Regions from separate parts of the Achromobacter sp. AONIH1 genome, predicted to be linked through region 2. Evidence: predicted binding sites of a transcription regulator. Region 2 holds the regulator's gene; the other holds the start of a gene.

What was found. The regulator FliA, encoded in region 2, starts transcription of late flagellar genes. The targets are predictions, from matches to a motif close to CTAAAGTTTNNNNNNNNNNNGCCGNTA.
Region 1: a site for FliA is predicted at 2,080-2,106, ahead of C2U31_RS07735 (DUF342 domain-containing protein). Genes of this name have one in related genera too.

What each region holds. Positions count from the first base shown of each region.
Region 1 is NZ_CP026124.1:1,682,124-1,686,198, forward strand. It holds gene C2U31_RS07730 (SDR family oxidoreductase) at 1-134, shown strand, start outside; gene C2U31_RS07735 (DUF342 domain-containing protein) at 231-1,976, opposite strand; gene C2U31_RS07740 (lytic transglycosylase domain-containing protein) at 2,261-2,998, shown strand; gene hemL (glutamate-1-semialdehyde 2,1-aminomutase) at 3,088-4,075, opposite strand, start outside.
Region 2 is NZ_CP026124.1:3,906,204-3,910,278, forward strand. It holds gene C2U31_RS17925 (flagellin) at 1-44, opposite strand, end outside; gene C2U31_RS17930 (methyltransferase regulatory domain-containing protein) at 302-1,906, opposite strand; gene C2U31_RS17935 (RNA polymerase sigma factor FliA) at 2,090-2,848, opposite strand; gene flhD (flagellar transcriptional regulator FlhD) at 3,280-3,603, shown strand; gene flhC (flagellar transcriptional regulator FlhC) at 3,637-4,075, shown strand, end outside.

The DNA of each region.
Region 1 (4,075 bases), 2.2 Mb from region 2:
CGTCGTGGATGACGGGGGTGGATATCCCGGTGGACGGCGGCTTTTCGGTGCTGGGGCCGGATCGGGGGATTTCCCCGCGCGCGTGGTTCCGCGAGCTGGCGCCGGGCCAGGACGGCGGCGCGGACGGCGCCTGAGCGCCAGGGACCGGCCGGCGACGGCGAGGTCGCCGGACCGCGCGGCCGGGGGCGGGCGGGGCGCGGAACGATCCGCGTCGCCCGCCCTCGCCGGATTCAGCGGATGACGATCTCGCCTGCTTCCAGCGCGGCCTTGCCGCCAACCTGGTCTTCCAGGAATTCCTGCATCTTGTTGCCGATCTGGATCTTCACGCCGCTGCAATAGCGCCGGCTGGCCGTGATGCTGGCTGTGTGGATCGGCTGCAGGTCGCGCACCAGCTGGGCCTCTTCCTCTTCCAGCGAGACCAGGTCGCGGCCCAGTTTGGCGTGGGTGTTGCGCGCGCGGTCGACCACGTCGCCGGTGGCGCGCTCGGGGTGCGAGTGCAGGAACAGCAGCAGCTGTTCGAGCTTGGCCTTTTCCTCGTTCATCTTCACGCGCTTGCGCGTCAACGCCGTGCGCTTGATGTCGGCGTGCGGGTCCAGGCCCGCCTGCACCAGCGTGGGCACGCCGGCGGGCGAACCGATGGTGCCGGCGCGCACCGCCTGCAGGGCGCGGATCTGGCCGCCCATGATGGCGGTCTGCTGCGCGTTGGCGGCGCCCACGTTGACCGCGCCGCCGGCGGCGATGCTGCATTGGCGGATCTCGCGCTCGACCTCGACGTTCTGGCCGGCGCTGATGATGGCGTTCTCGATGAAGCGGGCCTTCAGCTCGCCGCCGCAGACGATGTGCGCGGTGCGGGCGGGACCGGACGCATCCTGCATCGCCTCGGCCATGCCGATGATGCCGCCCTTGACCGTGACGTTGCCGCCGGCCTCGACCAGCGCCGCTTCCATGGTGCCGTTGACGACCACGTCGCCGGTCACGCGCACTTCCATGGTGGCGCTGATGTCGCCCCGGACCTGCAGCGAGCCTTCGAAATTGATGTTGCCGGTGGTCAGGTCCACCGCGTCGACTTCGACGACCGGATTGACCTGCACGCCCTGGTTGATCAGCTTGGGGCTGCCGGCGATCGCCGCGCGCAGCAGCAGCGGGTCGTCCGGATCGATCTCGACGCCGGACATGTCGCTGGAGAATTGCGTGTCGGCCATCTCGTCGGGCAGTACGGGCTGGCCCAGCACGTCGCGGCCATCGATGCCGGGCAGCGGCGGAATGCGGCGCATGAGCGGCGTGCCCGGCGTGACCAGCAGCAGGCTGCCGAGGTCGCGGTAGTCCACCTGGGCCAGTTCGTCGATTTCCTGGGCGCGCGGCTTGAGCCGGTCCAGCAGGCTTTCGAAGCGGGTGGGGGTGCCGCGCGTGGGCGGGGTGCCTTGCGCCACCAGCAGGGTGCCGGTGCGACCCTGTTCGACGGCCTCGGCCAGTTCCGTTTCCAGCAGGCCGTGGACGATGCCCTGGTCGGCCAGCGCCTGGCGCACCGTCTGCAGCGCGACGGGACGGCCGCCCTTGGGCGGCAGCAGGGTGATCATGGCCGCCATGCGGTCGGCGCTCAGTTCCAGTTCATAGGAGCCGTCCTGCACCTTGCCGATCGTCCCCTGCACGGGCGCGACGGCGTCCCGGCACATGTCGATGAAGGCGATGACGGCGTGGTTGTCCAGCGCTTCGGTGGTCCAGCCCTGTTCGGCGGCGGCGGCGGCCAGGCTGTCCCAGTTGGGCAGGTCGCTGGCCAGGGCGGCGTCGCCGGCGCGTTCGGCGTCTTCGTCCGAGGCATCGGCGTCCTCGTTCGCGTCGCTCTCGCCGGCGGGGAGGGCGGTTTCGGCGGTCTCGGCGGCAACGGGGGCGGGGCGGGCCGGGGGCGGGGTATAGATTGCCGTCAGGACGTGGGTATTGGCGTCCAGCAGTAGCTGAAGCGTGTTGTGTGCGTCCATGTCAGCCTCCTGCCCGGCGCTGCCGGCCGGTTCACTCATTTAGTAATTAAACGAAATATTAGGTCATATATTAACTCATGCCCATGACCACCGGCATCTTATGCAACGGCGCATCCGCCAAAAGCCTTAGTGCCGTCCCTGTTTTTCCCTTGATCTGGGCCGGAGATCGTGCATTAGTCCGTAGGCAGGAGCGACAAGCCCGGCCTGGCGGCGCAGCATAAGGCCTTCTGTCCGACGCGCCTGCGCGCGCCGGGCGCCTTGCCGGATATCGTCGGAGTCCATCCATGCCTCCACCCGTTTTTTCCGCCGCGGCGCGCGCCTTCCTGGCGCGCGCCGGCGGCTGGGCGGCGCTGCTGGTCCTGGCCGCCGGCGCCGCGCTGGCCCCGCGCGGCGCGGCGGCCATGGAGACCTACCGCTACAAGGATCCCCATGGGGTCTGGCGCAGCATGAAGGTGCCCAAGGGCTATGTCCGGCATGGCGCGCGGCCCTTGCCCCGGGTGGCCGTGCGCAGCGCGCCGCTGTGCCTGATGTGCGAGCCGGAGCCCGGTCAGGGCGCGCGCCGGCCGGGCCTGATCGTCTGGGCGCCGAGGCTGGCTCTGCCTTGGGACGGACCGCCGCCGGCCCTGCACGACGGGCTGATCGCGCAGGCGGCGCTGGATTCGGGCGTGGACCGGGCGCTGCTGAGCGCGGTGATCGCGGTGGAGTCGGGATTCCGCAGCGATGCCCGCTCGCCCAAGGGCGCGCTGGGCCTGATGCAGCTGATGCCGGCGACCGCCGCCACGCTGCTGACGGTGGACAACATGGAACGGGCGCTGGTGGATCCGGCGACCAATGTGCGGCTGGGTTCGCGACACCTGCGGCGCCTGCTGGACCAGTACCCGGGCAGGTTGGATCTGGCGCTGGCGGCCTACAACGCGGGCGAGGGCGCGGTCAGCAAGTACGACGGCGTGCCGCCGTATGCCGAAACGCAGCAGTATGTGAGAGCGGTGACGGCGCTGTACCAGCGCTACAAGGCGCCGTGAGCCGTGCCGGAATGCGCCGCCGTCCGACGCGCGGCGCGCCGGGCGGGGGATGTGTCTGAAAGGGGGCGGCGTGGCGCCGCCCCGCGCGCTCACAGGGTCGTGAAGACCTTTTCGGCGATGTCCAGCGTGGACGCGATGACGGCGTCGTCGTGCGTGGCCGAGACGAAGCCGGCTTCGAACGCGGACGGCGCGAAATGCACGCCGTGGTCCAGCATGGCGTGAAAGAAGCGATTGAACCGCGCGGTGTCGCAGGCCGAGACCTCGGCGAAGGACGCGGGGATGCGTTCGCTGAAGTAGATGCCGAACATGCCGCCCACCGAATCGGCCGAGAAGGCCAGGCCGGCGGCGCGGGCGCGCTCCTGCAGGCCCTGGGCCAGCTTGGCGGTCTGGGCCGACAGCTTTTCGTAGAATCCGGGCGCGGCGATCAGGCGTAGCGTGGCCAGGCCCGCGGCCACGGCCACCGGGTTGCCCGACAGCGTGCCGGCCTGGTAGACGCCGCCCAGCGGAGCGATGTGCTTCATGATGTCGGCGCTGCCGCCGAAGGCGCCCACCGGCATGCCGCCGCCGATCACCTTGGCCAGCGTGGTCAGGTCGGGCTTGACGCCGGTCAGGCCCTGCACGCCTTGCGGGCCGACGCGGAAACCGGTCATCACTTCGTCGAAGATCAGCAGCGCGCCATGCGCCGTGCAGACCTCGCGCAGGCCTTCCAGGAAGCCCGCGGCGGGCTTGATCAGGTTCATGTTGCCGGCGACCGGCTCGACGATGATGCAGGCGATGTCCGCGCCGTGCTGGGCGAAGGCCTCGCGCACGGCGTCCAGATTGTTGTATTCCAGGGTCAGCGTGTGCGCGACGAATTCGGGCGGCACGCCGGCCGAGCTGGGATTGCCGAAGGTCAGGAGGCCCGAGCCGGCCTTGACCAGCAGGCTGTCGGAATGGCCGTGGTAGCAGCCTTCGAACTTGACGATCTTGGCGCGTCCGGTGGCGCCGCGCGCCAGGCGGATGGCCGTCATGGTGGCCTCGGTGCCGGAGCTGACCAGGCGCACCTGTTCCAGCGACGGCAGGCGGGCGATCAGCGTT
Region 2 (4,075 bases):
TGGGCAACCAGCGACAAGTAGTTGGTATTGATGACTGCAGCCATGTTTAGGCTCCCAAGGAGAGAAAGGCTTCTTCAAACCGGGCAGCTAGGCCGCCCAACTGTAACGTGAGGAACTGAATTTGAGGTTTTCAAGTTCATCCGTTGCCAGGATTACGGCAGTCAAAAAACATTCTTTAGGGCAAATTTGAGAAAGGCGTGCTTTTCGATCATTGCCATGCTGTGGCTGCTGTGCGCCGCGTCATAAGAAAAAAGGGGCAGATAGCCCCTTTCCCATGCCTGGCGATGATCGCGCTGCCCTTCTATATAAGCAGACCGAGAGTGCGCAACTGATTCAGCACGTCAGACAAGAGGGATTGTGCAACAGGATCCAGGTTGCGGACGCGCTTCATTGATTTTCCATTGGGGTGTGCCAGTTCGCCAGATGCGAGTGCATCGCGCAGCCTGGTGCGCAGTTCGGGTAGCGAAGTGCCCTTGTCGATGTGCTGGCCCACGAATCGGTGTACCTCGTCGACCGGCGGGCGCAGGGATTGATGCCACAGGTTGTATTGGCCAATCATTCTGCTGCCCTGGATGTCGATGGCACGCAGGTGCGTCAGGCCCGGGATCCAGCGAGGCTGCGGCTCTTCATGGGCGTAGCCCACGGGTTCAAGCCGATAGCACAGCGCATTGGCGTTCAGGAGCAGCACAAGATGGGTCAGGATTTCCTCGCCCAGTTGTGCATCGGTCGTCGTCTTCTTTGCCTTTGGGCGCGCGGCGTCCAGGAGTTCCTGGAAGGTCAGGGCGCGGGGCCAGGCCAGCCGCAGGGCTTCGGCGATGGCCACGAAACTGGACGCCTGGGAAGACAAGCCGACGCCATTTGCGGTCAGATAGTGTCGTTCCTTGGACGGGGCGCCGGCTGGCGCCCGCGCTTGTGTCAGGCGCGCAGCCACATGCATTTTTTCCAGCGCGTTCGCTTCGGGACGATCCAGGATTTTCTCTGCTCGGTCGGCGTGGATCAGCAGGCTCTTGCGAAATTGCCTGCCTACAGCGAAATCCAGATACTGCTCGCGCATTTCACGGCCGGCATCGGCGGACAAGGCGCCATGCAGCATGGCCACGTTGTCGCCGTAGTTGGTGGAGATCATGGACTGCGGTTCCGCATCGGCCAGATAGGCCAACCCCGCTTGCTGGGCCGCGGCGACGAATTCCAGGAAATAGCAGGGCGCGTTGACCTCCTCCAGGTGCTCGTGCATCAGGTAATAGTCGGATTGCTTGCGTACCTGGCGCGCCGCCTGCTGCAAGGCTGAGCGTAGCGGATTGTTGTTGGACAGCCCGTTTTCCAGCATGGCCAGCATATCCTTGGCCCGCGCTAGCCGTTCCTCCGGCGTCTGCGCGTCATGGCTGTTCAGGATCATCGCATCCCGCACCACGTCCGACGCCTTCCAGCCTGGATAGGTGTTGTAGCTGACATAGGCAATACCTTCAGGCGCCAGGTTTTCCCGGCACACACGCAAGATGGCTTCGCGCACTTCCGGCGGCACCCAGCTGAACACGCCATGCACGATGATGTAGTCGAACTGTCCGAACTCGGGCGTGATGTCCGTGATGCTCATCGCGCGCAGGTCCAGATTCTTCAGGCCCATGGCCTTGACGATGGACTGGCCGGCTTCGATCTGCTGCACAGACAGGTCTACGCCCACGGCCCGGGCTTCGGGATGGGCGACGGCGTAGGGCAGCAGGTTGCCGCCGGCGGCGCAGCCCAATTCCAGAACGCGGGCGTTCGCCACGGGCGGCGCGCTGATGCCATACAGCGCCGCCACGGCTCGCAGATGGCCGGGGGCAGAGATCGAGAAGGCATTCGATTGGTAAGGCGTTTCGTCGTAGGCCGCGGCTAGCGCCTGGGTGACGGCGTCGGTATCGGTCATTGCGTATTCCTGGGGGCGGTAGAGCGAGTGCGCTGGCGCCGGCCCATGCCGGCGCCATGATGCGCGCCAGTCTGAAGGTTAGCTGTCGCTCGCGCGAAGAAATGGGGGGAATAACGGCGGAATTCGCCGGGATCTTGCACGCTTGGCACGAACAGCTCGCGTGCGAACCCTGCAAACAGAGCGCTAAATAATCTGCGCGATCTGCCCTTCCTTGGGCAGATCCTGCCAGGCCTGTTCCTTCAGCTTGGCGCGAATCCGCGCCGTGGCCTGCGAGCGCAGCTGGCAGACGCGGGCCTCGGTCACGTTCATGATCGCGCCGATTTCCTTCAGGTTCAGGCCTTGCTCGTAACACAGCGACAGCAGCAGCTTTTCGCGATCGGGCAGGGCGTCGATGGCGTGCACCAGCGCCTGGCGGAAATCGCCCGCCAGCAGGGAATCCAGCGGATTGCCGGTGGCCGAGCCGTGGTTCAGCGTGGCGCTCCAGTCCGATTGCGCGCCCGGGCCAGTCTCGGCGTCGGTCGTGAAATCCTCGTAATGCACGATCTGCACGCCTTGCGCGTCGTGCAGCAGCGCCTGGTATTCATTCAGCGGCAATTCCAGCTGCTGGGCGATCTCGGCCTCGGTGGGCGCGCGCATCAGGCGCTGCTCGAGCTGCTGGATGGCCTGCTCGATCTTGCGCGCCTTGGCGCGCACGCTGCGAGGCAGCCAGTCCTGGCCGCGCAACTCGTCCAGCATGGCGCCGCGGATGCGGGTGGTGGCGTAGGTCTCGAACTGCGCGTCGGCGGTTTCCTGATAACGACGGACAGCATCGAGCAGGCCGATCATGCCGGCCTGTATGAGGTCGTCGAGCTCGACGCTGGCCGGCAGGCGGGCGAGCAATTGCAGGGCCAGCTTCCGCACTAGCGGGGCATATTCGACCAAGCTGTCATCTGCGTGGGGCATTGCGGAAAGGTCAGGCGGTGTCCATCTTCACGCGCCGTCGATCGTTGTCAATTTGCGACATTGTCGACAAACGCGCGGCTGCACTAAAGCGGGGCAAGGATAAGTGATCGGCAAGTTGTCATTGTCGGCAAATGCGCTCTTTTCATTCCTTAAAGCACGCAACTTTTTGAATGCCTATTTGGCAAATTGACGTAAATTTGGCCAAGAATTGCATGTCAAGGTGTATCTAAAATCGCAAGTTGCGCAATATCAACAAAGATTTGTCATATAAGTCATAGAAAATGACATGACCTGTGGTAAATTTTACTTAAATTGCGAACAAATGATACATTTCGCATTAAAACAGGATGCAGCGGGCAATCATGCAACAAAACATGCGTTGCCCTTGGTAATCAAGCCCCTTGCGTGGGATAGGGAATAGGGAGTCGGGCGTGCAACAAGTCGAGAATTCTTTGCTGGCAGATATTCGTGAAGTGAATCTGTCCTATCTGTTGTTGGCGCAGCGCATGCTGCGCGACGACTATGCCGCATCCATGTTCCGTCTGGGATTCAGCAACGAAGTCGCCGATATCCTGATGCGCCTGTCGCCGGCGCAGCTGGTGAAGCTGGCCAGCTCCAGCTCGCTGCTGTGCCGCTTCCGTTTCGATGACTACAGCCTGCTGTCCGCGCTGACGCACGATGTGCTCGGCGGCGCGCTGCAGCAAGCGCATGCGACGATCCTGCTGGCGAAACAGCCGGTCGAAGAGCTGGCCTGACGGCCTTTCCGGATCCCACACGGATAATCAGTCATGGCCATCAAGAGCGTTTCGCAGGAAGCCGACGACATTCTGCTTGCCAGCTCGATGATTTCACTGGGCGCGCGGTTGCAGGTGCTGGAGGCTGAGACCAGTCTCAGCCACGACCGCCTGGCGCGCCTGTATCGGGAAATACGCGGCTGCTCGCCTCCCAAGGGCATGCTGCCTTTCTCGGTGGACTGGTTCATGACCTGGCTGCCGAATATCCATTCCTCGCTGTTCTACAACGTCTATTCCTTCCTGAACGCGCGCACCACCAGCAAGGGCATCCGCGCGGTCATCGACGCCTACCGGCTGTACCTGGAAAACTCGGGCGTGGACAACGCCGAGTCCGGCGAACCGGTGCTGAGCTTCACCCGTGCCTGGATGCTGGCCCGCTTCTTCGACAGCGGCATGCTGCAACTGTCGGCCTGCCGCCAGTGCGGCGGCCATT